Regions from separate parts of the Pseudarthrobacter sp. alpha12b genome, predicted to be linked through region 3. Evidence: riboswitches for the same ligand, from Rfam matches in the RefSeq annotation. Region 3 holds a riboswitch; each other region holds the start of a gene.
The links. Region 3 has a riboswitch for thiamine pyrophosphate ahead of thiC (phosphomethylpyrimidine synthase ThiC). Riboswitches for the same ligand answer to the same signal wherever they lie in the genome.
Positions count from the first base shown of each region.

Region 1 (5,534 bases), 1.5 Mb from region 3:
AAGGGCCAGCCCGGCCACCAGCACACCACCGGCCACCACCCAGAGATCCAGCAGGCTGAACGTGGACACCCGGGCCCAGGTCCGCGGGCCGCCGCCGAAACCCCGCGCTTCCATGGTCACGGCGAGCCTGGACGCACGGCGGATGGCCTGCACCAGCAGCCCGAAGCTTTGCCCCAGCGTCGCCTTCACCCGCTGGCCTACGCTGCCACGGGCGCCTACGCCGCGGGCACGGCGCGCCATCCCGATGGTCTGCCATTCTTCGGCCATCAGCCCCACCAAACGCATCGCGGCCAGGGTTCCCAGGACGAACCGGTGCGGCAGGCGGGCTTTCTGCGCCAGCGCGTCCGCGAGGTCCGTGGGATCGGTGCAGCTCATCAGGAGCACCGCCGGCAGGGCAATGGCAAAGCCGCGCAGCAGGAAGCCGATGCCCAACTGGAGGGAACCTTCGCTCATGGTCCAGATGCCGGCGTCGAGCAGGATCCTTCCGCTGTCCGGCGCCAGGATGGAGGTGCTCCAGCCACCGACGGCGGCGGCGAGGATCAGCGGCCACCCGCGCTGCCACAGCAGGAACAGGGTGAGCCCGGCCAGGGGAAACAGCAGCAGCTCGAAGACCAGGGCCACGGAGGCCGACACCCAGTCGATGGACAGGGCCAGGACCGCAGTGATGAGCAGGACGGCCGCAAACTTGCTCAGCGGATTGGCACGGGCCAGGAGGGCATGGTTGCCGCTCAGGGTGAGCTCCTGCCTCATGGCGCCACCGCTTCCGCCGCAGCCATCCGCAGCTCCACCCCGCCCAGGGCCTCCGTGAATTCGGCATCATGGGTCACGGATACCACCGCAGTGCCGGCGTCCAGGAGCTCGGACAGGAATGATGCCAGTTCGGCCCACGTGTTGGCGTCCTGCCCGAAGGTGGGCTCGTCCAGGATCAGGACCTGGGGGCTGGCGGCAAGGACGGTGGCCACGGACAGCCGCCGCTTTTCACCGCCGGAGAGGGTGTAGGGGTTGGCGTCCACCAAGGCGGTGAGCCGCAGCCGCTCCAGGAGCTCGTCCACCCGGTCCTCGCCGTGCCCCAGATGCCGGGGGCCGAAGAGCAGCTCGTCAAGCACCTTGCCGGTCACGAACTGGTGCTCGGGCTCCTGGAACACCGTGCCCACGCGCGAAATCAGCTGCTCGGCCTTCCACTTGTAGGGATCGATGCCGGCGCCGCGGCTGAGGTCCAGCGTGGCGGAGACCTTTCCGGACACCGGTTCCAGCAGCCCGGCGAGGGTCAGCGCGAATGTGGACTTTCCGGCACCGTTGGGGCCGGTAATGGCAAGGGCCTGCCCGGCGCGGACCTGCGCGGCCAGGCCTTCCTGGACCGGCACCGGCGGGATCTTCCGGAAGCCTTGGCGGCGGGGACGGTCGCGGGAGACGCCCAGCTGCTCCGCTGCCAGCAGCAGGCTGCCCTCACCGGTTGGCGGGACGGCGGTGCGGGCGCGGGTCGCCTGCACGTAGCCGGGCACCCATACGCCCGCAGCAGCAAGAATGGTCCGGGCCTCATTGAGTACGCGGTCCGGCGGCCCGTCCAGGAGCACGGCAGGATCGGCGGCGGAACCGGGCTGCAGGACCACGATCCGGTCCACCAGGTCCTTCCATACGGACACCCGGTGCTCCACCACCACCAGCGTTGCCCCGGTCTTGTCCAGGGAGCGGGCCACGGCGTCACGGACCTCCAGCACACCGTCCGGGTCAAGGTTGGCGGTGGGCTCGTCCAGCAGGATCAGCCCGGGGCGCATCGCCAGGATGCCCGCCAGCGCCAGGCGCTGCTTTTGCCCACCGGACAGGGCCGACGTCGGATGGTCCAGCGGGAGGTGGGACAGGCCGACGTCGGCAAGCGCCTCGTGCACGCGGGGCCAGATTGCATCGCGGGGCACCGCAAGGTTTTCGGCACCAAAGGCGACGTCGTCCCCCACCCGTGACAGGACCACCTGCGTCTCGGGGTCCTGCTGCATGAGCCCGGCGCGGCCGCGCCGGGCGCGGGGCAGGGCGCCGTCCACCAGCAGCGAACCGGACTCGTCGGCATCGCCTGCCTCGCCGTCGTCGTTGATGTCTCCCAGGACGCCGGCGAGCGCGTGAAGCAGCGTGGACTTCCCGGCTCCGGAGGGTCCCAGCAGGAGCACCCGCTCTCCGGGGACGATGTCCAGGTCAAGGCCGTGGACGGCGGGTTTCGCCCTTCCGGCATGCCGCCAGCCCCAGCCACGGGCGCTGACGGCGGCAGGGCGGACCGTGCGGGCGGCATCCTGGGAGGGTGCCATCAGGAGAAGACGGGCTCCGTGGCAGCCTTGCGGGAGGCGAAGGAGCTCAGCACGCCGGTGCGGGCCAGGCCGCGGGTGGCGAGCCAGGACAAAGCGCCGGCCAGGACGGCACCGGAAATGGTGGTGAGGACGATGTAGGCGAGCTTGTCCGCGCCGGAGTAGGCGATGTTCCAGCCCCACGGCGCGAATGAGTCGTTGAGGCCGCAGAAGAATCCGGCCGCGGCGCCGGCCAGCAGGGATACGGGCAGGTTGAACTTGCGGTAGACGAAGATCGCGAAGATGATCTCCGCCCCCAGGCCCTGGATGAAACCGGAAAACAGGACCGAGGCACCGTACTGGGAGCCCATGAGCAGCTCTCCAGTGGCGGCCACGGTCTCGCAGAACAGGGCCGCCCCGGGCTTGCGGATGATGAGCATTCCCAGCACTCCGGGAATCATCCAGCCGCCGGCGAGCAGTCCGGTCAGCGGCGGGTAGGCGGCGTTCATGGGGGCAGACAGTGCGGCGGCCCCCTGGTCCCAAGCCCAGAAGATGACGCCACCCGCGATGGCCACCAGGGCGGCGACTACGATGTCCACGACGCGCCAGGACTTGCTGGTGGTCTTCTTGATTGCTGCAGTACTCATGTGATCCTCCTGGAAACAGGAGGGGAAAGTGGACCCGGCCGCCGGCCCGTTGCCGGGCAGCCGCGACACTTCGAGAACTCGACTCCCTTGCGCCGGTACTAACCGGATCAGGTTCGAGGGTCTGCGGCTGTCCGCACTCTCAGCGCCCACCTGCGGTGCCCGGCTTGTGCCAGGATCCCCGACGGCGGCGCTCCCCTGTCGTATTTAGTGTTGCTTTTGGTTGGGTAACGCTCTTTATTTGCCCGGTTCGGGCGTGGTCAAGTTTACACCTGGCAGGGGTAGATTGAGGGCCATGACCGCCAATCCACCGGATGTGACCGGGTTTGATCCTGATTCCAGCGACGCCCAGCCGGAGGGTTGGCTGGAGGCGCTGATTGTCCGCATCGAGGCGGAGGTCCGGGAGCTCCAGTTCCCCGGCTTCTCGCTGGATGATTCGTTGAACCTGGGCCTGCTCCTCGTGGAGCTGGGCAAGGAGCGGGGGCTGCCCATCGCAATCGATATTGCGAAGGGCGACCAGGTGCTGTTCCACGTCGCGCTGCCGGGCGCAACCCCGGACAACGGGCACTGGATCCGCGCTAAACAGCGCACTGCCGCCCGGTACGAGGTGCCGTCCCTACTGGTGGGACTGCGCGGCCGGCTGGGTGGTGGCCGGATCGAGGACAACGCCTGGTTCGACCAGTCCCGGTATGCCGCACATGGGGGCGCGTTTCCGATCTACGTCACGGGAGTGGGCGCGGTAGCCACGGTGGCCGTCTCCGGGCTGCCGCAACTGCAGGACCATGACCTGGTGGTTGAGGCGCTGCGCGGCGTCCTTGGATCGGCGCTGGCTGATTAGGCGCTGGCTGATAAGACGCTGAGGGATCAGCGGCGGGACATCCGAGGGGCAGGCATTCAGGCTGCTTAGCTTTTATTAGTAATCATGCTTACTATGTTGTCTCCCGGGGTTAGCGGAGGACAGGGCATGGGAGTCACCATGGGCGGTCCCGCGTTCGTTCCCGTCACCAGCGCGGCAGACCAAGGAGCACCATGAGAATTCCGGACACCAGGGGCCCCGTCAGCAGCGCACTGTTTGATGTCCTTGCCCAGGCCCCGGACACCGCCGGCCCGGACGTGGACCGCCTGTACCGCCTGGCGGCAGGGCATGTGGCCGCAGCCGGAGACATCATCGGCGACGAGGACATCCAGTTGACCCTCTTCTGCCTTTACGAACTCCATTACTCGGGCCTGGACGGTGTCCCGGACACGTGGGAGTGGGAGCCGGACCTGATCAGGGTCCGGCGGCTGATCGAGGAACCGTTTGAGAAGGCCCTCCGCACCGCAGCACACCAGGCCGCCGGCACCTTCGAACTGCCCGCCGGCACCACCATGACCAGCGATGCCATGGCCAACGTCCTGTTCGGCCTCGCCGCCACGGACACGGGTCCCAGCCTGTCCCGCTACGTCGCCAGGAAGGCAAGCCTGGCGCAGCTCAAGGAGTTCCTGGTCCACAAATCCATCTACCAGCTGAAGGAAGCCGACCCGCACACGTGGGCCATTCCCCGCCTCAGCGGAAGGCCCAAGGCGGCCCTGGTGGAAATCCAGGCGGACGAATACGGCGGCGGACGGCCCGGGCGGATGCACAGCGCACTGTTCGCCAGCACCATGCGCGGCCTGGGCCTGGACGACAGCTACGGCGCCTACGTCGATGCCGTTCCCGCCGTCTCCCTGGCATCCGTGAACCTCATGTCGCTCTGCGGCCTGAACCGGCGGCTCCGGGGTGCCATCACCGGCCATCTGGCAATTTATGAAATGACGTCCTCCCAGCCCAACCGGTTCTACGGGAACGGATTCCGCCGTCACGGCTTCGGCACGGACGTCACCGGCTACTTCGACGAGCATGTGGAGGCCGACGCCGTCCACGAACAGATCGCGGGCCGGGACCTGGCCGGCGGCCTGGTGGAGGCGGAGCCGCCCCTCCTGGCGGACGTGTTGTTTGGGGCGACTGCCGCCATGGCCCTGGACGCCCGCCTGTCCGCCCACCTCATGTCCTCGTGGGACGCCGGAGAGACTTCGCTGCGGACATCGATGCCGGCGGCAGCGTGACAGCTCAGGACCTGGCAAAGCAGCAACAACGATGAATGCGGCAGGCATGAACCCCGAACAGCATGGAACAGGAGCCCACCCGGACCCGGAACCAGCGGCGAGCTCCATCGTGGTCTGCCCCGACGGGCCCCTGATTATCAGGGGTGAGTTCGAGATTGTTACCCCGTCCGGCGACGCCGTACCCCGGGACCGGAAAACCGTTGCCTTGTGCCGGTGCGGGGCGTCCGCCATCAAGCCCTACTGCGACGGCACGCACAAGATGATCAAGTTCCGCACCGGGCCTCCGTCGGGCTAATCCAACAACCGTATTAATCCACCAGTCCGTATCAGTCCACCAGGCCGCCCCCAGCCGGCCACGCCCTTGCCCTGACCGGGACGGGTGTGAGGCTAGGCTGGAGGCAGTCCGTTTTCCGCCCGCAAGGAGTACTACGAATGAACCTTCTCATCAAGCTGCTCGGGACCGGTGTGAGCCTCGGCGCAGGCCTGGCCGGCACCAAGCTGGTCAACACCATCTGGGAAAAGACCACCGGGCAGA
Region 1 covers NZ_CP196746.1:3,229,372-3,234,905, forward strand. The annotation lists gene ACTAQI_RS14955 (energy-coupling factor transporter transmembrane component T family protein) at 1-750, opposite strand, end outside; gene ACTAQI_RS14960 (ABC transporter ATP-binding protein) at 747-2,294, opposite strand; gene ACTAQI_RS14965 (ECF transporter S component) at 2,294-2,917, opposite strand; TPP riboswitch at 2,984-3,124, opposite strand; gene ACTAQI_RS14970 (heme-degrading domain-containing protein) at 3,210-3,752, shown strand; gene ACTAQI_RS14975 (iron-containing redox enzyme family protein) at 3,944-4,999, shown strand; gene ACTAQI_RS14980 (CDGSH iron-sulfur domain-containing protein) at 5,046-5,294, shown strand; gene ACTAQI_RS14985 (DUF4235 domain-containing protein) at 5,432-5,534, shown strand, end outside.
Region 1: linked by a shared signal. The riboswitch ahead of ACTAQI_RS14965 (ECF transporter S component) and the one ahead of thiC (phosphomethylpyrimidine synthase ThiC) in region 3 are both predicted to bind thiamine pyrophosphate.

Region 2 (5,534 bases), 340 kb from region 3:
CAACGACGACCAGGCCCACCGCCTGGTGTTCGAGTCCGACCTGATCAACGACCCCGATGTCAGTTCCAGGCTGGAGACCTTCAACCGGACCTTCGCCGATGCCATTGCCCGGGTCATTGCTGAGGACACCAAGCTCCCCCAGCTGGAAGCGCAACTCCTGGGCCGCGGCCTGGCCGGAATGGCGCAGGTCAGCGCCCGGTACTGGCTGGAAACAGACGGCAACCTGGACCTCGATGTAGCCAGCGACCTCATCTACCGTTTAGCTTGGCGCGGAATCTCTCGCTTCCCCAAAGGGTCCTAGACTACAAATAAGACATCATCAACGAACGTGTTTGGCTGGGAGGCCCCCTTGGAAATTAAGATCGGCGTTCAAAACGTTGGCCGCGAAATCGTACTGGAATCCGCCCAGGACGCGGAGACAGTGGCCAAAGTTGTTGGCGAAGCCATTAACGAAGGCAGCGAACTGCGCCTGAAGGATGACAAAGGACGCCTCATCATTGTTCCGGGCAATGCCCTGGCCTACGTCGAGATCGGCGCCGAAGAGGTCCGGCGCGTAGGTTTCGGCCAGTTCTAGGCTCCGGCCAGTCCGTTTCCCAAGGAGATCCATGCTTTCGCTGACCATCGTGGTGCTGGCCACTGCCGCCGCCGGCTTCGTCGTCTGGGCCAATGACAAGCGGCACGCCAAGTACGGTGCGGCACTCCCCGCCGGCATCGCCGTGGGTGTTGCGGCGTTGACGTGGATCATCCTGATGGCGGCGGGCTTCGGCTACCTGCCCGGGACCACCTGGCTTCCATGGGTCCTGCCCACGGTCCTCGGCGCTGCCGCGGCCATTGGCGCCGTCGTCTACCTGGGCCGCGCCCGTGCCCGCCGTGACTCGGAGCGGCTGACCGTCATTCTGCGGCGCTGACTGACCCGCTGCCGGCTGAACATGCAGGTGTGGCCACCACCCATCCGGGTGGTGGCCACACGTGTATGACGGGTCAGAGGAACTCCGCGCGGCCCTCCATCGCCGACGACGCAAGGGCGTGCTCCCGCCGCGGGATGCGCCCCGCAGCCCTGGCCATCCTCCCGGCGATCACTGCATGCTTGAACGCCTCACCCATGAGAACGGGGTTCTGGGCGCGCGTCACGGCCGTTGCCAGCAGGACGGCGTCGCAGCCCAACTCCATGGCCAGGGCGGCATCCGACGCTGTGCCAATGCCCGCGTCCAAAACCACCGGCACCGAGGCCCGGGAGACGATGAGCTCGATGTTGTGCGGATTCAGGATCCCCAAGCCGGTGCCGATCGGGGCCCCAAGCGGCATGACGGCGGTGGCCCCGAGGTTTTCCAGCCGCAGCGCAAGCACGGGGTCGTCATTGGTATAAGCGAAGACCTTGAACCCGCGGTTAACCAATTGCTCGGTGGCTTCCACGAGTTCCACGGCGTCCGGCAGGAGGGTCTGCTCGTCGGCGATGACCTCCAGCTTCACCCAGTCGGTCTCCAGGGCTTCCCGGGCCAGTTCCGCCGTGAGGACAGCATCCCGGGCGGTGAAGCAGCCAGCCGTGTTGGGCAGTACCCGGATCCCGTGGTCCACCAGCAGCTGGAACAGCGAGCCGGTCTCCGCGGTGGAGTAGCGGCGCATGGCCACGGTGGTCAGCGCCGTGCCGGAGGCGACGAGCGCGGCGCCCAGGCCGTCCAGGCTGGGTGCACCCCCGGTTCCCATGATGAGCCGCGATCCCAGGGCGACGCCGTCGATCACCAGGGCGTCGTCGGGTCCGGAATGTCCGGCGGGTTTGATGGTGCTGGTTTCGGTCATGGCGTCAGCCTCCCTGTACTGCTGTGACAAGTTCGATGTCGTCGCCCTCGGCGAGCGCCGTGGCGAACCACTGGCTGCGCGGCACCACCTGGGCATTATGCGCGACGGCGACGCCCAGCTTCCCGCCGTCCGTCGCCTGTCCGCTGGGTGCCAGCGGGCGTCCGGTGACCTGGCTGACGAGCGTGGTGATGGAGGCGCCGTCGGCCACTGTGTGCGTCTTTCCGTTCAGGGTGATGTTCACGCTGTCTCCTTGATGTGGGGGATTGGGGCGGCCGCCGCCGGCCGCGAAAACCGTTCAGGGCTGAAGGGCGCCCAGCGGGGATCGGCTTTCCCGTCCAGCAGTACGGCGCAGATGGCTGCCGCAGCGGGAGTGAGCAGCACCCCGTGCCGGAAGAAGCCTGTGGCGATGATGAGACCCGGGACGTGCCCGGCCCCGGTGCCTTTTGACCCCAGGGCTGCGGGCACGCGGCCCAGCAGCGGCGCGTTGTCAGGGGTTCCGGGACGGGCCCGGGCGGTGCACTCCAGGAGTTCAAGTTCAGCCACAGCAGGCACCAGCGCTTGGGCGTCCCGCAGCAGCTGGTACACGCCTCCGGCGCTGACGGCGTCGGAGAGGGCATCCTCCCGCTGGGTGGCACCGATGACGACGGTCCCGTCCTGCCGGGGGACGATGTAGACCGGGATGCCGTGGACCAGGCCACGCACCGTGGAGGTTACCAGGGGCTGGAGGTGCGGGGGAACGGCAAGGCGCAGGATGTCCCCGTGCACCGGACGCAGGGGCAGTTCAAGGCCGTGGGGCAGGCCCCCAAGCGCCCCCGACTGAAGGCCGTTCGCTACCACGGTTTCCTTTGCCAATACTGTGCCGCCGCTGGCGAGGCTGGCACCGGCAACTGTTTCGCCTTCCCACAGCAGGGCGGCTGCCCGGTCCGGCACGGCATACCCGTCCAACGCCCCGGCAACCGCCAGTTCCGGCTTCTCCTGCGCGGCGCCGGCGAGGGCCAGCCGCAGGGCCGCCACCAGGCGCCTGGGATCCACCTGGTGGTCCGCGGGCGTATCCAGCGCGCAGGCGATGGCGGGGCTGAGGAGCGGCTCACGTTTACGGGCCTCCCGCACGGTCAGGGGTTCCACCGCCAGCCCGTTGGCCTGCTGTACCGCGCGAAGGTCCATCAGCGCCCGGCGGTCCGCCGCGTCGGCACCTACGGCGAGTGTCGGCGTCGTAAGATATCCGGAATCCGCACCCGTTGGACCGGCGATTCCGGCGGCGAACCCCGGCCAGCGGGATGATGCCTCAAGCATCAGTTCCAGGAGGTCCTCCTCCTGGTAGTGCAGTTCACTGACGGGGGCCAGCATGCCGGCGGCGGCCCAGCTGGCACCGCTTCCGGGTGCTTCATCGACCAGGACGACGGAGCGCCCCGAACGCTGCACCTCCCAGGCGATTCCGTGCCCAACCACTCCCCCGCCGATGACGGCGACGTCGGCCCGCACCGTGGCACCGGTGGCACCGGCGGACCCGGAGGACCCGGAGGACCCGGAGGACCCGGAGGACCCGGAGGACCCGGAGCGATTGTCGGATGGGGTACGCATATGGTTCCTTCCCTACGCCGGCATTAACCGGATCAGGTCAAGCGGTCGGCTCTGACGCCCTCTCAGCCCGGCGCTTTATGACAGCTGCCGCGGGCTCCCGCAGTACCAGCCCAGTTTAGAGGAACTAGGCTTGCAGGCATGAATGTGTCCGCCTCATCCTTGCCCGCCGGCCCCCACGCTTCAGCCGCCTCAGTTGCCAATCCCGAAGTTGCCAATGCAGGGCACAGCGACGCCCTCAAGGCCGCCCGCCTGTACCTCTGCACCGATGCGAGGAGTGAGCGCGGCGACTTCGCGGAGTTCGTGGACGCCGCGTTTGACGGCGGCGTGGACATCATCCAACTGCGCGACAAGACCATCGAAGCTGCCGAGGAACTGGACCTCCTGGCGGTGCTGAAGGAGACCGCGGTGCGGCACGGGAAGCTGTGGGCCGTCAATGACCGCGCCGACATCGCCGTGCTGTCCGGGGCACCGGTGTTCCACATTGGCCAGAAGGACCTTCCGCTGGCTGCGGCGCGGACCCTGGTCAACGGAAATGCGGCCATCGGGCTCTCCAGCCATACCACCGGACAGGTGGACGCCGCCCTGGCAGCAACTGCCGGGCCGTCCGGGCTGGACTACTTTTGCGTGGGTCCTGTCTGGGCCACGCCCACCAAACCCGGCAGGGCCGCCGTCGGCCCTGAACTGGTGAAGTACGCCGCCGAGGCCTCGGGGCAAGCGGCGGATCCCGTGCCGTGGTTTGCCATCGGCGGCATCGACCACGGAAACGTCCGCGAGGTGGCGGAGGCCGGTGCCCGCAGGATCGTGGTGGTCCGCGCCATCACGGAGGCATCCGACCCCGCGGCCGCTGCGGCCTCCCTCCTCGACGCGCTGGACGCCGCCGGCTCCTGATGCCATATCCGGGGACTTGGAGCTACGCTGACTTTTGTGTCACATCATCGGTTGGCCCCCAATGTCCACGACCACAGGAACGCCCTCGAAGAGGCGTTGGGACTGCTGCGGACGGAACTCGAACTGCCAGGCCCGTATCCTGCTGAAGCCGTGGCGGACGCCCGGGCGGCCGTGGCAGCACTGAAGCTGCCGTCCTACGACCTGACCGCCGTCGAATTCGTGACCATCGATCCGGCGTCCTCCACGGACCTGGACCAGGCAGTGTTCATCGAACCGGACGGGAAAGGCTACCGCGTGATGTACGCGATCGCCGACGTTCCGGCGTTTGTTGCACCCGGGGGTCCCCTGGACGCTGAGACCCGGCGCCGCGGGCAGACGTTCTACGCTCCCGACGGCCGGATCCCGCTGCACCCGGAAGTGATCAGCGAGGGGGCCGGGAGCCTGCTGCCGGGCCAGGAGTGTTCGGCCTTCGTCTGGGACTTCACGCTCGACGGCGACGCGTCGGTTGTGTCAGTGGGCGTAAGGCGGGCGCGGGTCCGCAGCCGCGACAAGCTCAGCTACAAGGGGGCGCAGGCGGACCTCAACGCCGGGACGGCTTCACCAGTGCTGCGGCTGCTCCGCGAGGTGGGCCTGAAACGGGTGGCGCTGGAACGGGAACGCGGAGGGGCCAGCCTGAACATGCCGGAGCAGGAGATCGTCCAGCTCCCCGACGGCGGCTACCGCATTGACGCGGTTCCGCAGCTTCCCGTGGAGGACTGGAACGCACAGATCTCGCTAATGACCGGGATGGCCGCGGCGCAGCTCATGCTGGAGGGCAAGGTGGGCATCCTGCGTACCATGCCCGCGCCGGACGAACGGTCCCTGCGGCATTTCCGGCTGCAGACCGAGGTGCTGGGCAGGCCGTGGGACGGGGAGGTCAGCTACGGCGAGTACCTGCGGTCACTCGATCCCACCGACCCGCGGCAGCTGGCCATCATGCATTCGGCCGGCATGCTGTTCCGCGGTGCGTCCTATACCGCCTTTGATGGGACTGTCCCCGGGGATGGCATGCAGTCCGCCATCGGTGCTGCCTACGCCCACACCACCGCGCCGCTGCGCCGCCTGGTGGACCGCTTCGTGCTGGTCATCTGCGAGGCCCTGAGCAATGGCGGCGATGTTCCCGGCTGGGCCCGGGAAGCCCTGCCCCTGCTGCCGGGCATCATGGCCGGATCGGACCAGCTGGCGTCCAGGATGGAACGCATGGCCCTGGACACCGTGGAGGCCGCGCT
Region 2 covers NZ_CP196746.1:2,072,779-2,078,312, forward strand. The annotation lists gene ACTAQI_RS09415 (TetR/AcrR family transcriptional regulator) at 1-301, shown strand, start outside; gene ACTAQI_RS09420 (DUF3107 domain-containing protein) at 350-574, shown strand; gene ACTAQI_RS09425 (hypothetical protein) at 606-908, shown strand; gene ACTAQI_RS09430 (thiazole synthase) at 982-1,797, opposite strand; gene thiS (sulfur carrier protein ThiS) at 1,802-2,038, opposite strand; gene thiO (glycine oxidase ThiO) at 2,035-3,378, opposite strand; TPP riboswitch at 3,371-3,489, opposite strand; gene thiE (thiamine phosphate synthase) at 3,517-4,266, shown strand; gene ACTAQI_RS09450 (RNB domain-containing ribonuclease) at 4,303-5,534, shown strand, end outside.
Region 2: linked by a shared signal. The riboswitch ahead of thiO (glycine oxidase ThiO) and the one ahead of thiC (phosphomethylpyrimidine synthase ThiC) in region 3 are both predicted to bind thiamine pyrophosphate.

Region 3 (5,534 bases):
GCCATGATGGCCGCCGTCGAACGTCCGGACCTGGTCTTTTCGTTGACCCTGGTGGAGCCGGCCTGCCTCTCCCTGACAGCGGAGTTGCCGGCCACGGCGGCCCACATCAGCCTGATGCAGCCCCTCTTCGACGTGCGCCACCAACTCAGCGACGAAGACTTCCAGCGCGAATTCGTCCGGCGCGTCTACGCCACCGACCTCCAGCAGCCCGCCACCACCGAGGAAAAACGGTCCGCGCGGCGGCTGCGGCTGCAAGCGCCGTCGTGGGAGGCGCCGCTGCACATTGTTCCCGGCGTGCCCACGTTGGTCCTGACCGGCGGCTGGGAGCCCCTCTATGAGGAGATTGCCGGCTACCTCCGCGAGACCGGCGCCCTGCACCGCGTTGCCGCGGGCGGGCACCGGCCTCACGATTCCCCGGACGGGGACCAGGCCATCCGGCAGTTCATCAGCGGGGTCAGCCGGAGCCAGACGGCCCGGGCGTCCTAGCCTTCCGCGGGAACCCGCAGCTCGGGGAGGTATACCTTTCCGCCGGACGCCAGGAACTCCTCGCTCTTCTCCCGCATCCCCGATGCCATCCCCGCCAGCGCTGCCTGCGCCTCCGCGGACCCGAATTCGTCGCGGATGTCCTGGCTGATCCGCATGGAGCAGAACTTGGGCCCGCACATCGAACAGAAGTGTGCCGTCTTGGCGGGCTCGGCAGGCAGGGTCTCGTCGTGGAATGCCTCCGCCGTCACCGGGTCCAGGGACAGCGCGAACTGGTCCCGCCAACGGAATTCGAACCGCGCCTTGGACAATGCGTCGTCCCGTTCGTGCACCCCCGGGTGGCCCTTGGCGAGGTCCGCTGCGTGCGCGGCGATCTTGTAGGTGATCACTCCGGTCTTCACGTCGTCCTTGTTGGGCAGTCCCAGGTGCTCCTTGGGGGTGACGTAGCAGAGCATGGCCGTGCCGTACCGGGCAATCTCGGTGGCGCCAATTGCTGAGGTGATGTGGTCATAGCCGGGAGCGACGTCCGTCACCAGCGGTCCCAGGGTGTAGAACGGCGCTCCCTTGCAGAGTTCCTGCTGCCGCTCGACGTTTTCCCTGACCAGGTGGAAAGGAACGTGGCCGGGCCCTTCCACCATCACCTGTACGTCGTACTCCCAAGCGCGTTGGGTGAGCTCGGCAAGGGTGTCCAGTTCCGCGAACTGGGCGGCGTCGTTGGCGTCCGCCGTCGAGCCGGGGCGCAGACCGTCGCCCAGGGAGAAGGCAACGTCGTACTTGGCGAAGATTTCACACAGTTCATCGAAGTGCGTGTACAGGAAGTTTTCCTGGTGGTGCGCCAGGCACCAGCCGGCCATGATGGAGCCGCCGCGCGAGACAATGCCCGTCACCCGGTTGGCCGTGAGCGGGACGTACCGCAGCAGCACCCCGGCGTGGATGGTCATGTAGTCCACCCCCTGCTCGCACTGTTCAATGACCGTGTCCCGGAAAATTTCCCAGGTCAGCGCATTGGCCTCGCCGTTGACTTTTTCCAGGGCCTGGTAGATGGGTACCGTGCCAATCGGAACAGGGGAATTGCGGATAATCCATTCCCGAGTGGTGTGGATATCGTCGCCGGTGGACAGGTCCATGACGGTGTCGGCGCCCCATTGCGTGGCCCACTGCAGCTTGTCCACCTCCTCGGCAATGGAACTTGTCACGGCCGAGTTGCCAATGTTGGCGTTGATCTTCACCAGGAAGGCCTTGCCGATGATCATCGGCTCGGACTCCGGATGGTTGATGTTGCTCGGGATGATCGCGCGCCCGGCAGCAAGTTCACTCCGGACAAGCTCCACGTCGCAGTTCTCGCGCAGCGCCACGAAGCACATCTCCTGCGTAATGACCCCCTGCCGGGCGTAGTGCATCTGGGTCACCGTCCTGCCGTCGACGGCGCGGCGGGGCACCGGCTGCGCGCCCTTCCACTCCGCAGAGGCAGCCCCGCGGCGCACAGCGGAGCGGCCGTCGTCGAGCAGGTTGCGCTCCCTGCCGCTGTAGGCCTCGGTATCTCCCCGCGCGGTGATCCACTCCGAGCGGAAAGGTTGCAGGCCCCGGACGGGATCGCTGCCGGGCCCGGCCGTCCTGTACGTCCGGAAGGGCGCGTTCGGCTGGCCGTTGGGGGACGGCTCAAGGGCAATCTCCGTCACCGGTACCCGGATTCCATTCCCGGCATCTTCGATGAACGCCAGTGATTGCGACTTCAAGGACTGGGTCACCGGGGCCCCGGGTTGAACGCCTGGCTCCCCGGCGGACGGCATGCGGGCAGGGTTGATCTGGGTATTTTGCGTACTCAAGGGAATACTCACTTCCTTCGCCGGCATTACCCGGACAGGTTCAACGGTCGCAGGCCGCGTCAGCCCGATCTCAGCCCCTGCAGGGGCACCCGTGTGGTCAGGAACGAAGCTACCACAGCCTCCCGGAAGAACGCCGTCACATTCGCTGGTGCTAGCCTGTCCGGGCATCGGAAGGAGCCAGGATGGCAGAAGTAATCGAGTTCAGCGGTCCCGTTTTGACCGGGCCGCAGACCGTGGAGCACGGAGCCTGGTCGGTGGACGGCCGGCTCACATTCACCCGGCCCGCAGCACCGCCGGCCCGGATCCTTGACGGCTGGGTGCTGCCGGGGTTCGTGGACGCCCACTGCCACATAGGGCTGGGCCCGTCCGGTCCCGTGGAGCCCGCTGCCGCCCGGGAACAGGCACTGGCTGACCTCAACGCCGGAACCCTGCTGGTCCGCGACGCAGGCTCACCGGCTGACACCCGCTGGATGCACGGCGGCCGGGACTTCCCCGTGCTCATCCGCGCCGGCCGGCATATTGCCCGGACGCGCCGCTACCTGCGGGGCTTCGCCGAGGAGGTGGAGCCGGAGGGCCTCGTGGAGGCCATGCGCAAGCAGGCGCGCGACGGCGACGGCTGGGTCAAACTGGTGGGGGACTGGATTGACCGGCGTGCAGGTGACCTGGCCCCCTCCTTTCCCGCCGCCGTCGTACGCGATGCCGTCCAGGCCGCCCATGACGAGGGCGCACGGGTGACGGCGCACTGCTTCGCCGAGGACACCCTGGACCAGATGCTTGACGCCGGCATTGACTGCATCGAGCACGCCACCGGCCTCCTGCCCCGGCATCTGCCCCGGTTCGCCGAACAGGGCGTACCGATCGTGCCCACCCTCATCAACATCGCCACGTTCCCTGACATTGCCGCGCAGGCGGAACCCAAGTTCCCGCGCTACGCCGCGCACATGCGTGCCCTCTGGGAACGCAGGCGGGAACGGGTGGCGGAGGCCCATGCCGCGGGTGTGCGCCTATTTGCCGGCACCGATGCCGGCAGCGTGATCCGCCACGGCAGGATCGCAGACGAGATCCTTGCCCTGCACGGCGCGGGCCTGCCCATGGACGCTGCGCTGGATTCCGCCTGCTGGGCAGCCCGTGCATGGCTGGGAGCGGATGGACTGGAGGAGGGGGCGCGCGCCGACGTCGTGGTGTGCCGGGAAGACCCGCGGGCCCTACCTGAAACAATCACGGCGCTGGAACATGTGGTGCTGCGCGGCCGAATCATCCGCTGACTAAAACGAGTCCCGGGGACTTGGAATAAATTGAAGCTTCAAGTAATTTTAATGTGTGACAGGCCGTCAACGGGACGGCCGCCAATGCAAGGAGCCTTCAATGACCGCATCCGCCAGCAGCCAGGATCTTCTTCCTGCCGATCTCGCCATGGGCACCGTGATGCTCAAGGTGGGCGACATGAAGGTCATGACCGACTACTACCAGCGCGCCCTTGGCCTCAAGGTGGTGGCTGAGCAGGACGGCGGGCTTTACCTTGGCAGGCTCGGCCGGCCGTTGGTCCACCTTGCGCCGGCCCCCGGGCTGCACCTTCCCGGCAGGGGAGAGGCTGGCCTGTTCCACACCGCACTGCTGTTCGAGGATCAGGCCTCCCTTGCTGCCACCGTCGCCACGGCTGCGCAGTACGAGCCGCGGGCCTTCACCGGCAGCGCAGACCACCTGGTGAGCGAAGCCTTCTACTTCACCGACCCTGAGGGCAACGGCATTGAACTGTACTGGGACCGCCCGCGCAGCAACTGGTCCTGGAACGGGACCGATGTTGTCATGGACAGTCTGGCACTGCCGCCGCAGCGGTACCTGGAGCAGTACCTCACCGAGGAGTCCCTTGAAGGCCAGCGGCAAACAGCCGCCGGCGTTGGCCATGTCCACCTCCAGGTGGGCGATGTCCAGACCGCGCGGGACTTCTACGTGGGAACCCTGGGGTTCGAAAAGACGGCGGGCTGGCACGGGCAGGCATTGTTCGTTTCCGCAGGCCGCTACCACCACCACATGGCCATGAACGTCTGGAACAGCCGCGGTGCCGGCCCCCGCAAGGACACGCTGGGGCTGGGCGAGGTGCTCATCGAAGTTCCTTCAGGGGACGACGTCGGCGCGCTGACTGACCGCCTGAAGGTGGCCGGAGTGCCCGCGCACCACACCGGCGCAGAGCTTCGGTTCGAAGACCCATGGCGCAACCGGATCCGGGTGGCCGCCCGCTGATCGACCCCCCTTCCCGCGGCATGCCTCGGGACGCGGGGCGGGCGTGCGCCGGCAGGTCCGCAACTACTAGGCTGATTCCGTACGGCCGGGCCGCAGGCAGCGCCCGGCGCGCAGCTCCGCCAACGGAAGAAGGGCACCAGCCATGGGCTTCACCGAGATCTTTGTCGCCACCCATGACGCCGCGCTGAAACGCGCCGGCATCCTTGACGAAGGAAGCAGCTCCTCCGCGGACGGCGCTGCCGCAGGCCAGACGGTGCGGATCCAGGGCATCAGCGACTTCGAGGTGGAGCAGCTCGGCGATCTTGCCGGGACTGCCGTCCACGCCGGCGGAGCCGATTATGAGCTGACCATGGTGGACGTGGCCAGCGACTCCCTCCTGGCCGTTCCGCCGGCCATGGTCCGCGCCCTGGCGGACCTGCTCACCTACGAAACCGAAGGCGAGGGCAATGTCCTCGACGACGTCGCCGGGCAGTGGGCCGGCCAGGAGGACGTGCCTTTTGGTGCCGCCCAGGCGCGGACCTATGTGCGTCAGCTGGCGGAACTTGCCGCCGGAATCAACGATTCGGAGCGGAACGGACTGTACGTCTGGTCCGCCTGACCCGACCCTGCCCGTTCCTGGCACGTTGGCGTGGCGGCGCAGCCTTCAGGCCGCCTCCGCCGCCACGCGCGGGAGCGCCAAGTCGAAATAACAGCGCTCATCTGGCACAATAAACAGGTACTCGATCTGCGTGGCCCCTCTCTCCGCGTCCGGATCCTGTCCTTCGAGCCCGCAAGTATGGCCCGCCCCACGGGTGCAGAACGCCGGGTTCACCCCTTTTTCTGAAACAGGAGTGACCACAAAAGTGGCCGTAAAGATTCGCCTTAAGCGCTTCGGCAAGATGCGCGCCCCGTACTACCGCATCGTCGTTGCGGACTCACGCACCAAGCGTGACGGCCGTGCCATCGAGGAGATCGGCAAGTACCACCCCACCGAAGAGCCCTCGT
Region 3 covers NZ_CP196746.1:1,729,744-1,735,277, reverse strand. The annotation lists gene ACTAQI_RS07930 (alpha/beta fold hydrolase) at 1-486, shown strand, start outside; gene thiC (phosphomethylpyrimidine synthase ThiC) at 483-2,309, opposite strand; TPP riboswitch at 2,305-2,412, opposite strand; gene ACTAQI_RS07920 (amidohydrolase family protein) at 2,492-3,574, shown strand; gene ACTAQI_RS07915 (VOC family protein) at 3,675-4,550, shown strand; gene ACTAQI_RS07910 (hypothetical protein) at 4,693-5,148, shown strand; gene rpsP (30S ribosomal protein S16) at 5,393-5,534, shown strand, end outside.